One region of the Streptomyces sp. NPDC014894 genome, then DNA from elsewhere that is predicted to be linked to it. Evidence: riboswitches for the same ligand, from Rfam matches in the RefSeq annotation. Region 1 holds a riboswitch; the other holds the start of a gene.
The links. Region 1 has a riboswitch for ZMP and ZTP ahead of ACF089_RS27780 (bifunctional 5,10-methylenetetrahydrofolate dehydrogenase/5,10-methenyltetrahydrofolate cyclohydrolase). Riboswitches for the same ligand answer to the same signal wherever they lie in the genome.

Region 1 (6,921 bases):
CGTTCTTCCCCCTCCCCGAGGAGCGGCCGACTCCCGCCGGGTGAACCGCCCGCCCTCGGGGGGCGCGGCTGATCCGTCGCGGGCCGCCGCCCGGGCCGGACGGAGAGCCTTCGGTCCGGGCCGGGGCCGACATCCTTCGGTCCGGGCCGGGGCCGACATCCTTCGGTCCGGGCGGGGCGGGGCCGGGTACGCCCGGGCCGGGTACGCCGACGGCCGCCCGGGCCGGGCAGCCGACAGCCGCCGTCCGCCGGGGCGGACTCCCCCGGCGGGCGGCGGTTCAGCGGGAGGTCAGCTCCGCCAGCTTGGCGGCGGTGTTCCCGTTGCGGGTGGTGGCGACGACGCCCGGGCCGGGGGCGGACCGGTCCAGCACGCCGGCCAGCCGGGACCGGCCGATTCCGTCCGGGGCGTGGAGATAGAGCGCGCGATCGCCCAGCCGGAACTCCTCCGGCAGATAGGCGGCCGGATCGACGGAGGCCAGCCGCGAGGCGTCGACCGGCTCCGAGAAGTACGTGACATGCAGCTGTCTGCCCTCCAGCGAGGCCGCCGGGAACGGGCAGTCGTCGACGACGGCCCGCAGATACGCGTGGTCGCGGACGAGCACGCCGACCGTGAGACCGAAGTGCTCCTCGACGGCGCGCCCGACCCGGTCCGCGAGGGCCCGCTCGTCCTCGGGGGCGGTGGTGAAGAAGGCGTTGCCGCTCTGGAGATACGTCCGCACGCCGCCGAACCCGAGCCCGGTGAGCAGGGTGCGCAGTTCGGCCATCGGGACCCTGTTGCGGCCGCTCACGTTGATGCCGCGCAGGAGTGCGGCGTACGTCTTGGTCGTCATGGCCCCAGCTTAGGAGCGGGGCCCGGGAACGGACTTCGCGAACCGGGCGCGGCGGCGGCATTGTCAGTGGCGTGGTGCAAGGTGTTCTCAGGAGTGCCGGAGCGAGGGAGAGGGAGACCGGAGTGCCGATCACCAACCGGCGGGCGGCGGAGTACGAGTTCCTCTCGGGGCTCTACGCGGACCCGTACTTCCCGGATCATGTCGTCGACCGGGGCCGGGCGATCCTGCTGAGGCTGTGCGCGCGGATCGAGGCCGAGCGTCCGGCGGACCTGGCGGCGCTGTACGCGCTGACGGAGCCCGCGACGGAGGAGTTCAACGCGCTGGAGGCGGAGTTCGAGGCGGCCGGGAGCGAGATCGAGACCGTCGCCCGGGAGGAGATAGGCGAGGGCTTCTGGTTCGTGGCGACGGCGTACGGATTCCCGGACGCCGACGTGGAGAAGCTGATCGCCGCCCGCGACTGGTGAGGCCGGGGGCCGCGGACGACCGAGGACGGACCAGGGCCACCGGCGCCCGCACCCTGCCCGCCCCGTCGGGGACCGGCCCGGAACGCCCGCGCCCCCGAACGCCGGCGGGTCGGCGGGTCGGCGGGTCGGCGGGTCGGCGGGTCGGCGGGTCGGCGGGTCGGCGGGTCGGCGGGTCGGCGGGTCGGCGGACGATCCGGCGCGTCCGGCGATGGGGGACGCACCGGAGGCTCAGACGCCCGCACGGGCTAGAGTCGGGGCGGGCCGTGACTGGCGCTGGGGTGGAGCACCACCGGGGAGCGGCCTGACATTCCGTCGATGCCGTGCGCCTGGGCGACTCACCGTCAAGCTCAGGAGTGGCCCATGCCTCCGACGCCCACCGCCCGTCTCATGGACGGCGCCCGGCTCGCCCGCACCGTCGTCGACACCGCCGCGGCCGAGGCGGCGGAGCTGCTCCGCCGCACCGGGACGGCCCCCTGCCTGGCGACCGTGCTGGTCGGCGAGGACCCCGCCTCGGTGACCTATGTCCGGATGAAGCGCGCCCGGAGCGCGAAGGCGGGCATCGAGTCCCGCCAGACCGTTCTGCCGGCGTCGGTCGGCACCGCCGAGCTGGTCGACACGATCACCGCGCTCTCCGAGGACCCGGGCGTGCACGGCATTCTGCTCCAGCACCCCGTGGGCGGCCATATCGACGAGCGGGCCGCCTTCGAGGCGATCGCCCCGGAGAAGGACGTCGACGGGGTCACCATGCACTCCTTCGCCGCGATGGGGTTCGGCCTGCCCGGATTCGTGTCCTGCACCCCGGGCGGAATCATCCGGCTGCTGGACGAGTACGACGTGGACCTCACGGGCAAGCACGCCGTGGTCGTGGGGCGCAGCGCCATTCTGGGCAAGCCCGCCGGAATGCTTCTCCTGGGCCGGGACGCCACGGTGACGTACTGCCACTCGCGCACCGTCGGTCTGTCCTCGATCGTGCGGGAGGCCGATGTGCTGGTCGCGGCGGTCGGGCGGCCCCGCTTCATCCCGGGCGCGGACGTCAAACCCGGAGCGGTGGTCGTCGACGCGGGCTACAACGCGGGCAATGTCGGCGACGTCGACTTCGAGACAGCGCGGGAGCGGGCGAGCCTGATCACCCCCGTGCCCGGCGGCGTCGGTCCCATGACCATCGCCGTTCTGCTCGCGCAGACGGTCGAGGCCGCGTCACGGCAGCTCGCGGCGGGCTGATCGCGGCGGGTCCGCCGGGCGCGAAGGGCGGCGGGACCGGGGCGGACGAGCGGCGGCGTCCGCCCCGGAGCCGCCCCGGCCCGACCCCGAGCCGTCCCGTCCGCCGGTGTGTCCAAAAGTCGTCGAGTGATATCACCCGTCGTTGACCGACGGCGGGGCCGACCATATTTTTTGATCTACGGGCGGTGGCCCCGGACGCCCCTCCCGCTCCGCTCCGGCCTGTGCGGACGCACAGCCGTCACGCACCCGCCCCGAACCGGCAGAAGGGGTGGCCCGTGCGCGAACAACGCACGGCCGACGCCGAACCGCCCCCCGCGCGAAGTGACTTCGCGCGGACGCCGAACCTCATACCCCCGGAGCGGTCGTCCCTCCCCCGAGGGCGCAAGCCCCAACCGGAAGGTCTCCTTCGTGCGCGCACTCTTCACCACCATCGGCAGCCCCTCCCACGGACGGGCCCAACTCCCCCTGGTCCGGGCGCTCGCCGCCGCCGGGCACGAGGTCCGGGTGGCCACCACCCGGCCCATCGCCCCGGTCTTCGAGAACGACGACGTCGACGTGGCGACCTGTATCGACGACATCGAACCGGGCTCCCATGTGATGCGTCACCTGGAGGAGATCGCCCGGAATCCGGACCTGAGCGAGGAGCAGCAGCGCGAGGGCCTCAAGCGCGCCATGTCCGAGTCCCTCGCCGACGGCATGGCCCGTGACCTGCTCGGCGCGTTACTGCCCGTGGTACGGGACTTCCGGCCCGATGTGATCCTCCGCGACGGCATGGATCTGAGCAGCGTCCTGATGGGCGAGATGCTCGGCATTCCGCAGTTGCCCACCCCCTCGGGCGCGAGCAACTCGCTGGACCCGGCCGATATGCTCCCGGGCCTCAACGTCCTGCGGCGGGAGAACGGACTGCCCGAGCGGGCGGACCCGCTGTCGATCGTCCCCCAGGGCCGGATCGACTATGTGCCCGCCGCGTTCTCCTTCGCGAGCCATATGCCGGTGTCACGGGCGTACCGGCAGGCCGTCGCGGTGGACCGCGCCTCCGTCCTGCCGCGCTGGGTGGCGGAACTGCCCACCGACCGGCCCCTGGTGTTCGCCGCCCTGGGCACCGCCCTGCCCATCATCCGGGCGAAACAGCGCGAGAAGGACGCCCCGGAGATGCCGTTCAAGATCGCGGACCCGGTGGAGACCCTGCGGGCGATCGTGCGGGCGGCCTCGCTGCTGGACGAGTGCACCGTCGTCGTGTCGACCTCGGGCATCCCGACGGAGATCGACGGGCTGCCCCCGCATGTACACATCACTGAGCATCTGCCCCAGCCCCTGCTGCTGGAATCGGTCGATCTGCTGCTCACACACGGCGGGTTCAACAGCATCCGCGAGGCGCTGCGCACGGCGACGCCCCTCGCGGTGCTGCCCCACTTCGGCGATCAGTTCGACAACGCGCGCCGGGTCGAGGAGCTGGGGATCGGCCGCGAGATCACCGATGTGACGCCGGACGGCATCGCGGCCGTCTGCCGTGCGGTGCTGGCGGACGCCACCGCCGCCGCGAGGACCCGCCGGGCCCGGCTCGCGATGCTGGCGCTGCCGGAGATCGACAGCGCCGTCGCCGACCTGGAGCAGCTCGCCGGATAGCCCGCCGGGCGGGCGTACGACACCCGGGGCCGGCCTCGTACGGTCACGGCCGCACAGGGCCGGCCCCGTACAACCTCGGCGCCCTACGTTCACGGCTCCGCACGGCCACGGTTCCGTACGACCACAGCCCCGCACGGCCACGGCGTCGAGAGCCGTACGGCCCCACCCATCCACTCCGGTAGCGCGGCACGGCATGAGCGGAGAAGACGGCATGAGCACCTCGGGCGCGGGCGCGCGCGACACGGCGGAGGGGCCGGGCGGCGAGGAGCCGGACGCTCCGCCCCGGCTGACCCACCGGCAGATCGTGACCGTTCTGTCCGGGCTCATGCTGGGGATGTTCCTCGCGGCACTCGACCAGATGGTGGTCTCCTCGGCGCTGCGCACCATCGCCGACGATCTCCAGGGGCTGACCGCGCAGGCGTGGGTGACCACCGCCTATCTGGTGGCCGGCACGATCGCCACCCCGCTGTACGGAAAGCTCTCCGACATCTACGGCCGCCGTCCGGTCTATCTGTGGGCGATCGCGCTGTTCACCGCCGGTTCGCTGCTGTGCGGGCTCGCCGGGTCCATCCATCAGCTCGCGGCCTTCCGGGCGGTGCAGGGGCTCGGCGGCGGCGGTCTGATGTCCCTCGCGATGACGATCATCGCGGACATCACCTCGCCCAGGGAGCGCGGCCGGTACCAGGGCTACATCACGGCGGTCTTCGCCGGTTCCAGCGTCGTCGGACCGCTGCTGGGCGGGGCGTTCGCGCAGCGCGCCACCCTGTTCGGTCTGGACGGCTGGCGCTGGATCTTCCTGGTCAATGTGCCGCTGGCGGCGCTGGCCGTGATCGTGATTCTCCGGGTGCTGCGGGTGCCGCACCAGCCGGTGAAGCACCGGCTGGACTACGGCGGGGCGACCGCGCTGGCGATCGGCATCGTCCCCCTGCTGGTCGTCGCCGAGCAGGGGCGCGGCTGGGGCTGGTCCTCGCCCCGGGCGCTGATCCTGTACGCGGTCGGTCTGGCCGGTCTGATCGCCTTCGTCCTGGTGGAGCGCCGGATGGGGGACGCCGCCCTGCTGCCGCTGCGGCTGCTCGGCGTCAAGGCGTTCCGGCTGGGAGTGGTGCTGCACTTCGTCGTCGGCATCGGGATGTTCGGCGCGATGACGGTGATTCCGCTGTACTTGCAGCTCGCGCAGGGCATGAGCCCGATCGCGGCGGGGCTGGCGACGCTGCCCACCGTCGTGGCGAATGTGACGGTGACGCTGGTGGTGGGACGGCTGATATCCCGGACGGGCAGGTTCAAGGTCCATCTGGTGGCCGGGGTGGGCTCGCTCGCGGCGGCCATGGCGGTGTTCGCGACGCTGCGGGTGGACAGCCCGCTGTGGTACGTGTCCGTCGGGATGCTGTTCCTGGGAGCGGGGCTGGGCGCGGCGATGCAGACCATCACCATCCTGGCCCAGTCCGAGATACCCCGGCGGGACATGGGGGCGGCGACCGCGTCGGTAAACTTCTTCCGCTCGAACGGCGGCACGGTGGGCGCCGCCGCCTTCCTCTCGATCTTCTTCTCCGTGGCCGGCCCCGGTATCGCCGAGCGGCTGGCCACGGCCCTCCGGGAGCCGTCGTTCCGCCGACTGGCCGAGGAACCGGCGAACGCCGCCGCGCTGGAGGGCGTCCTGCGGTCGAACGGCAGCGTCAATCTGGAGGACTCGGCCTTCCTCCGCACCCTCGACAGCCGGGTCGCGATGCCCTTCATGGAGGGGTACGTCAGCGCTCTCCAGGCCGTCTTCGTCACCGGGGCCGTCGTGTCCCTGATCGCCCTGGTCATCGCCGCGTGGCGGGTGCCGGACACCGAGCTGTCCGCCGACTGAGGGCGGACCGCCGGTACGCCGGGGGTACGCGTGGGCCGGGCGGGGTGGTCGTCGGGAGCGGTCTCCCCGGATCGCGGAACGGTGCCGTCTTCCACAGGCGTCTCCTGAGGGAGTCGCGGAGGGCAGCCGGCAGAAGCGGGCGGGCGGGGGCCGGTGGACGGGCGGCTCGGCGGGGCGGTGGGGGATCCCGGGCGGGATCAGCTCCGACGGGTCGTCGCGGGGCCGTGGCCGGGGCTCGTCCCGGGCACGCCGAGGGCGAGCAGGGCGGTGTCGTCGTCGAGGCCCTCGCCGAAGCTCTCCAGCAGACCGGTGAGGGCGGCGATCACCTCGCCCGGGCGCGCGGGAGCCCGCTCCGCGGCGAAGGCCCGCAGCGCCTCGTCGCCGTACAGCGCGCGGTTCGCTCCGGTGCGGGCCTCGGTCAGTCCGTCCGTGTAGAGGAGCAGGGTGTCGCCGGGCTCCAGGGTGGTGGAAGCGGCGGTGAAGGGCGCGTCGGGCACGATGCCGATGAGCAGCCCGCCCGGGGTGGGGAGGTACTCGGCCCGGCCGTCGGCGCGCAGGATCAGCGCCGGGGGGTGCCCGCCGGAGGCGAGTCGGATGTCGGTGCGCCCGGTGACCGGATCGGCGACGAGCACGCCGAAGACCGCGGTGCAGTAGCGCGGGTCGCCGCCGCTGTAGCGCTCGTGCAGCACGGTGTTGAGGGTGGTGAGCGCGGCGACCGGGTCGTGGTCGTGGAGGGCGGCGGCGCGCAGGGTGTAGCGGGTGAGCGAGGTGACGGCCGCGGCCTGGGGCCCTTTTCCGCAGACGTCGCCGAGGAAGAATCCCCAGCGGGCGCCGTCGATGGGGAAGAGGTCGTAGAAGTCGCCGCCGAGCCGGTCGGGCGAGGCGGCGTGGTAGTACGAGGCCGCTTCGAGGCCCGGTACGGCCGGGAGGGA
Region 2 (6,921 bases), on a different contig from region 1:
CCGAGCTGGAGGCCGCCGCCGAGGGGCTGCGCGCGCTCGGCGCCGAGGTCCGTACGGCGGCCTTCGACGCGCTGGACCCGGCCGCCCACGAGGAGACGCTGGGCAAGATCTTCGCCGAGGGCGACATCGATCTGGTGCTGCTCGCCTTCGGCGTCCTGGGCGACCAGGCGAACGACGAGGGCGATCCCCCGGCGGCGGTGCGGGTCGCGCAGACCAACTACACGGGCGCGGTGTCCGCCGGGCTCATCTCGGCGGCGGCGCTCCAGAACCAGGGGCACGGCTCCCTGGTGGTGCTCTCCTCCGTCGCGGGCGAGCGGGCCCGGCGCACCAACTTCATCTACGGCTCCAGCAAGGCCGGCCTCGACGCCTTCGCGCAGGGGCTGGGGGACGCGCTGTACGGGACGGGCGTCCATGTGATGGTCGTACGCCCCGGATTCGTGCGCACCCGGATGACGGCGGGGCTGCCCGAGGCGCCCCTGGCCACCACGCCCGAGGCGGTCGCCGCCGCCGTGGAGCTGGGGCTGCGCCGCCGTTCGGAGACGGTGTGGGTGCCGGGGGCGCTGCGGCCGGCGATGGCGGCGCTGCGGCATCTGCCGCGCCCGCTGTTCCGCCGGCTGCCGCTCTGAGGAGCGGTCCTCGGCCGGTCAGCCGGTGAAGGGGGCGGAGGCGGGCCGGTCCGCCGGGGAGCCCTGCGCGGGCACCGAGCCGCCGCCCCCGAAGGCGTACGAGTTGAGCTTCCGCCAGACGCTGTCCTCGCCCTGCTCGTAGAGCGAGAAGGAGGCGCAGGTCCACGCCGCCTCGAAGTCGGCCAGCTCCTCGTACGCCCGGTCCATGGCGTCCTCGGCGATGCCGTGGGCGACGGTGACATGCGGGTGGTACGAGAACTGCAGCTCGCGCACCAGCGGCCCGGAGGCGTCCCGGACCCGCTTCTGGAGCCAGGAGCAGGCCGCCGCGCCCTCGACGATCTGCACGAAGACGACCGGGGAGACCGGCCGGAAGGTCCCGGTCCCGCTGAGCCGCATGGGGAACGGCTGCACTCCCCGGGCGACCTCGGCGAGGTGCGCCTCGACGGCGGGCAGCAGCCCGGGGTCGGCCTCCGTGGGCGGCAGGAGGGTGACATGGGTGGGAATGCCGTGGGCGGCGGGATCCCCGAAGCTCGCGCGCCGCTCCTGGAGCAGGCTGCCGTAGGGCTCCGGGACCGCGATCGAAACGCCGAGCGTGACGGTCCCCACGTCGTTCTCCTTCACACTTCGGGTGGGCGGTGACACCCATCGGACGATTCGGCCCCGCCGGAACGGGAACCGTACAGCCGCCAGTGTGGCGGCTGTACGGCCTGTGTGGCCAGAGGCGTTGGACACAGCGGAACGGGGCCGCGAGGCCCCATACTGGAGGGCTCGCTCAGTGCTTGGCCGGCAGGAGGCCCACTCTGTCGTATGCCGTGGCCAGCGTCTCGGCGGCCACCGAGCGGGCCTTCTCGGCCCCTTGGGCGAGCACCGAGTCCAGTGTCCCGGGGTCGTCCAGATACTCCTGCGTACGGGTGCGGAACGGCGTGACGAACTCCACCATCACCTCGGCGAGGTCGGTCTTGAGCGCCCCGTACATCTTCCCCTCGTACTCCTTCTCCAGCGCGGCGACCGTGGTGCCGGTGAGGGTGGAGTAGATGGTGAGGAGATTGCTGACGCCGGGCTTGCCGACCGGGTCGAAGCGGATGACGGTGTCGGTGTCGGTGACCGCGCTCCTGACCTTCTTGGCGGTCGCCTTCGGCTCGTCGAGCAGATTGATCAGGCCCTTGGGCGTGGAGGCCGACTTGCTCATCTTGATCGCCGGGTCCTGGAGGTCGTAGATCTTCGCGACCTCCTTGACGATGTGCGGCGCGGGGACGGTGAAGGTGTCCCCGAAGCGGGTGTTGAAGCGCTCGGCGAGGTCGCGGGTCAGCTCGATGTGCTGGCGCTGGTCCTCGCCGACCGGGACGGCGTCGGCCTGGTAGAGCAGGATGTCCGCGACCTGGAGGATCGGATAGGTGAAGAGTCCGACGGTGGCCCGGTCCGCGCCCTGCTTGGCCGATTTGTCCTTGAACTGGGTCATCCGGGACGCCTCGCCGAAGCCGGCCAGACAGTTCATCACCCAGCCGAGCTGGGCGTGCTCGGGCACATGGCTCTGGATGAAGAGGGTGCAGCGGTCGGGGTCGAGACCGGCGGCGAGCAGCTGCGCGGCGGCGAGCCGGGTGTTGGCCCGCAGCTCGGCCGGATCCTGCGGCACGGTGATCGCGTGCAGGTCCACGACCATGTAGAACGCGTCGTGGGTCTCCTGAAGCGCCACGTACTGGCGGATCGCTCCGAGGTAGTTCCCGAGGTGGAACGAGCCGGCGGTGGGCTGGATGCCGGACAGGGCTCGGGGACGGGGGGGCTCGGCGGAGCCATGCAGACGGTCTTGGGCCATGCGCGCCATTGTCTCAGGTGCGGAAGAGCGCTCCGTGCGCCGGTGGGGCCGTCCGCCGGGACGGCGTGGCGCGGCGGCCCTCCCGGGGGCCCGTCCGGGCGGGCGGGCCCCCGGGGCGCGGGTCAGCCGGGCAGCCCCGGGGCGGGGTGTGCGGCCATCAGTTCGGCGACCTCCCGGCGGATCGCGGCCAGCGCGTCCTCGTCGCCGGAGCCGGCCGCCCGGACGCCCCGGTCGATCCAGTCGGCGACGGCGGACATCCGGTCCGTGCCCAGTCCGCGCGAGGTGAGGGCGGGGGTGCCGATGCGGATGCCGGAGGGGTCGAAGGGCTTCCTCGGGTCGTAGGGGACGGCGTTGTGGTTGACGACGATCCCGGCCCGGTCCAGGGCCTTGGCGGCGACCTTGCCGGGGACCTTTCTGGAGGTGAGGTCCATGAGGATCAGATGGTTGTCGGTGCCGCCGGAGACCAGGTCGAAGCCCCGGGCGAGCAGCTCGTCGGCGAGCGCGCGGGCGTTGGCGACGACGGCGTGGGCGTACTCCCGGAAGGCGGGCGAGGCCGCTTCGTGGAGGGCGACCGCGATGGCGGCGGTGGTCTGGTTGTGCGGTCCGCCCTGGAGCCCGGGGAAGACGGCCCGGTCCAGCGCCCTGGCGTGCTCCTCGCGGGACATCAGCATCGCGCCGCGCGGGCCGCGCAGGGTCTTGTGGGTGGTCGTGGAGATCACATCGGCGTACGGCACGGGCGAGGGGTGCGCGCCGCCCGCGATCAGTCCGGCGATATGGGCGACGTCGGCGACCAGGACCGCGCCGGACTCCCGGGCGATCTCCGCGTAGGCGGCGAAGTCGATGGTCCGGGGGACGGCGGTGCCGCCACAGAAGATGATCTTCGGTCGTTCCTTGAGGGCCAGCTCGCGGACCTCGTCGAGATCGACCAGGCCGGTGTCCCTGCGCACGCCGTACCCCACCCCCCGGAACCAGGTGCCGGTGGCCGAGACGCCCCAGCCGTGGGTGAGGTGGCCGCCCATGGGCAGCGACATGCCCAGCACGGTGTCGCCGGGCTCGGCGAAGGCGAGATGGACGGCGAGATTGGCCGGGGATCCGGAGTAGGGCTGCACATTGGCGTGCTCGACGCCGAAGAGGTCCTTGGCGCGGGCGACGGCGAGCCGCTCGACCCGGTCGATGTTCTGCTGGCCCTCGTAGTAGCGGCGGCCCGCGTATCCCTCGCTGTACTTGTTCTGGAGGGCGGTGCCGGAGGCCTCCAGCACCGCGCGGGAGACATAGTTCTCGCTGGCGATCATGCGGAGGGTCTCCGCCTGGAGCCGCTCCTCGGCGAAGACCAGCTCGGCCAGCTCGGGGTCGGCGGCGAAGAGGGCGGGGTGGGGTCGGTCGGTCATGGTGTCCTCCGGGTCCTCGTGACGACAGGGTCCCCGGGGGCGGCCCGGACGGCTGTCCGGCGGCGCTCCCGGGCGGTCGCCGGGACGCCTTCCACGATTCCCGCCACGGGCAGGGCGGTCGGCGCCCGGAAACGACCGGGTGGCCGGGACACCCAGGCGGGCGGTGTCTCGTCTGCTCCTGCGGGCACGGCTCCACCGCGGTCGGTCCGCGTACGCCAGTCGCCGTGCGTACCGTCCACCTTAGAGCCTCGGAGGTTTCCCCGTGCGGCGCGCGAGCGACGATAGGAACAGGGGCAACACCCCGCCCCGCGCCCGATGCCTGTGTCCACCGAACGGAGATCCCGTGTCCGCATCGACGAACGCCATCGCCGCAGCCGAGGCCCACAGCGCGCACAACTACCATCCGCTCCCCGTCGTCATCGCCTCCGCCGAGGGCGCGTGGATGACCGATGTCGAGGGGCGGCGTCATCTCGATCTGCTCGCCGGATACTCGGCGCTCAATTTCGGCCATGGCAACCGCCGGCTGATCGAGGCGGCGAAGGCCCAGCTGGACCGGGTCACCCTCACCTCGCGCGCCTTCCACCACGACCGGTTCGCCGACTTCTGCACCCGGCTGGCCGAGCTGTGCGGCATGGAGACGGTGCTGCCCATGAACACCGGCGCGGAGGCGGTGGAGACGGCGGTGAAGACCGCCCGCAAGTGGGGGTACCGGGTCAAGGGCGTCCCCGAGGGCCTGGCGAAGATCGTGGTCGCGGCGGACAACTTCCACGGCCGGACGACGACGGTGATCAGCTTCTCGACGGACCCGGAGGCGCGGGCGGACTTCGGCCCGTACACCCCCGGGTTCCAGATCGTGCCGTACGGCGATCTCACCGCGATGAGCGCGGCGATGACGGCGGAGAACACCGTGGCGGTGCTGCTGGAGCCGATCCAGGGCGAGGCCGGGGTGCTGGTGCCGCCCGCGGGCTATCTGGAGGGGGTGCGCCGGCTGACCCGTGAGCGGAACGTGCTGTTCGTCGCGGACGAGATCCAGTCGGGTCTCGGCCGGACCGGCCGGACCTTCGCCTGTGAGCACGAGGGCGTGGTCCCGGACATGTATCTGCTGGGGAAGGCGCTGGGCGGCGGGGTGGTGCCGGTGTCGGCGGTGGTCTCCTCGCGGGAGGTGCTCGGGGTCTTCCGGCCCGGGGAGCACGGTTCGACCTTCGGCGGCAATCCGCTGGCCTGCGCGGTGGCGCTGGAGGTGATCGCGATGCTGAACACCGGCGAGTACCAGCGGCGCGCCGAGGAGCTGGGCGACCATCTCCACCGCGAGCTGGGACTGCTGGCCGGTACGGGGGCGGTGCGCGCGGTGCGCGGGCGCGGTCTGTGGGCGGGGGTGGACATCGACCCGGCGCGCGGCACCGGCCGGGAGATCTCCGAGCGGCTGCTGGAGCGGCGGGTGCTGGTCAAGGACACCCACGGCTCGACGATCCGGATCGCCCCGCCGCTGACGATCTCCAAGGAGGATCTGGACTGGGGGCTGGACCAGCTGCGGGCGGTGCTGTCGGACTGAGGGGCGCTGTGGGACCGAGGGCGGGGCGGGGGCCCGTACCGGCGGGGTACGGGCCAGGGCCCGGATCGCGCCGGTACGGGCCAGGGCCCGGATCGCGCCGTGTCGGACCCGGGCCCGGACCCGGACCCGGATCGCGATCGCGATCGCTAGAGGATCACATGGGGCAGAAAGCGCGCGTACTCGTCCGTGATCAGGTCCGCGGACTCGCGGATCCCCAGTCCCGCCGCCTCGTCCTCGACCACCCAGGCGCCGAGCACCACCCGGTTGCCGTCGAAGTCGGGCAGCGGGGCCAGCTCCTGGTAGCAGCACGGTTCGTCGCGTTGTACGGGGGCGTGCCCCGGCTCGTGGACGGTGACGCCCGCGCCCTCGCGGCCGAGCAGCGGCTTGGCCACATAGCCGCGCTCGGCGGCCAGTTCGCGGGGGCCGTCGAGATAGGCGGGGAGCAGGTTCGGATGGCCCGGATACAGCTCCCAGAGGACGGCGAGCAGCGCCTTGTTGGAGAGGAGCATCTTCCAGGCGGGCTCGATCCAGCAGGTGGTGCCGGTGCCGCCGCCGTTGTCCAGGGTGTCCAGGACATGCGGTCCGAAGCGGTCGGTGGCCAGCCACTCCCAGGGGTAGAGCTTGAAGCAGGAGCGGATGAAGCGCAGCCGGTCGTCGACGAACCGCCCGGAGAGCCGGTCCCAGCCGATCTGTTCCACCGAGAGCGCCTCGGTGTCGAGTCCGGCCTGCTGGGCGGTCTCGCGCAGATAGGCGACGGTCATCAGATCCTCGCCGAGTTCGTCCCCGTCGGAGTGGGCGAAGTGCAGCGGTCCCGGCGGCAGCAGCGGCGCCTGTCGCCTCCAGGCGGCCACCAGCCGTTCGTGGAGCGAGTTCCACTGGTCGGCGCCGGGGAAGCGCTCCTCCATCCAGAACCACTGCGGGCTGGCGGCCTCCACCAGCGAGGTGGGGGTGTCGGCGTTGTACTCCAGCATCTTGGCCGGGCCCGTGCCGTCGTAGCGCAGATCGAACCGGCCGTATATCGAGGGAAGTTCGGCCCTGCGGCGCCAGGACTCGGATATCAGCCCGGCGAGCCTCGGGTCGGTGACGCCGAGATCGGCGAAGCGGTCCCGCTCCACGATGTGCGCGGCGGCGGCGAGGCACATGGCGTGGAGTTCCTCGACGACCTCCTCCAGCGCCTCGACCTCGGGGAGGGAGAACTCGTAGTAGGCGCTCTCGTCCCAGTAGGGGCGCAGCGAGCCGTCGGGGTGGCGGGTGAGCGGATAGACGCAGCCCTGCTCCTCGACCGTCTCCTGCCAGCCGGGGCGGGGCTCGATGGTGTGACGTTTCATCGGCTGTCGTCCGGGCTCAGCCGCCGCCGGAGCCGGAGCCGGAGCAGCCGAAACCGCCCCGGTCGACGGCCGACTTGTCGAAGCTGCCGCCCTCGACCGTGCCGCCCTTGACCTTGCCGCCGTAGTAGTGGGAGCCCTTGCCGCTGGAGGAGTCGCACTCGTAGCCGGGGAGGTTCTCGTAGGTCGACCGGTCGGCGCACCGCTTGTCGGGATC

Region 2: it holds a riboswitch for ZMP and ZTP, as region 1 does, so the genes downstream of both, glyA (serine hydroxymethyltransferase) here and ACF089_RS27780 (bifunctional 5,10-methylenetetrahydrofolate dehydrogenase/5,10-methenyltetrahydrofolate cyclohydrolase) in region 1, are expected to answer to the same signal.

Annotation. Positions count from the first base shown of each region.
Region 1 covers NZ_JBIBWD010000013.1:49,126-56,046, reverse strand. The annotation lists gene ACF089_RS27795 (NAD(P)/FAD-dependent oxidoreductase) at 1-44, shown strand, start outside; gene ACF089_RS27790 (DUF1697 domain-containing protein) at 278-829, opposite strand; gene ACF089_RS27785 (DUF5713 family protein) at 952-1,293, shown strand; ZMP/ZTP riboswitch at 1,547-1,632, shown strand; gene ACF089_RS27780 (bifunctional 5,10-methylenetetrahydrofolate dehydrogenase/5,10-methenyltetrahydrofolate cyclohydrolase) at 1,654-2,514, shown strand; gene ACF089_RS27775 (glycosyltransferase) at 2,923-4,140, shown strand; gene ACF089_RS27770 (MDR family MFS transporter) at 4,352-5,989, shown strand; gene ACF089_RS27765 (PP2C family protein-serine/threonine phosphatase) at 6,187-6,921, opposite strand, start outside.
Region 2 covers NZ_JBIBWD010000004.1:187,531-194,451, reverse strand. The annotation lists gene ACF089_RS11820 (decaprenylphospho-beta-D-erythro-pentofuranosid-2-ulose 2-reductase) at 1-626, shown strand, start outside; gene ACF089_RS11815 (2'-5' RNA ligase family protein) at 645-1,232, opposite strand; gene trpS (tryptophan--tRNA ligase) at 1,399-2,439, opposite strand; gene glyA (serine hydroxymethyltransferase) at 2,562-3,827, opposite strand; ZMP/ZTP riboswitch at 3,971-4,060, opposite strand; gene rocD (ornithine--oxo-acid transaminase) at 4,171-5,379, shown strand; gene ACF089_RS11795 (glutathionylspermidine synthase family protein) at 5,526-6,707, opposite strand; gene ACF089_RS11790 (hypothetical protein) at 6,724-6,921, opposite strand, start outside.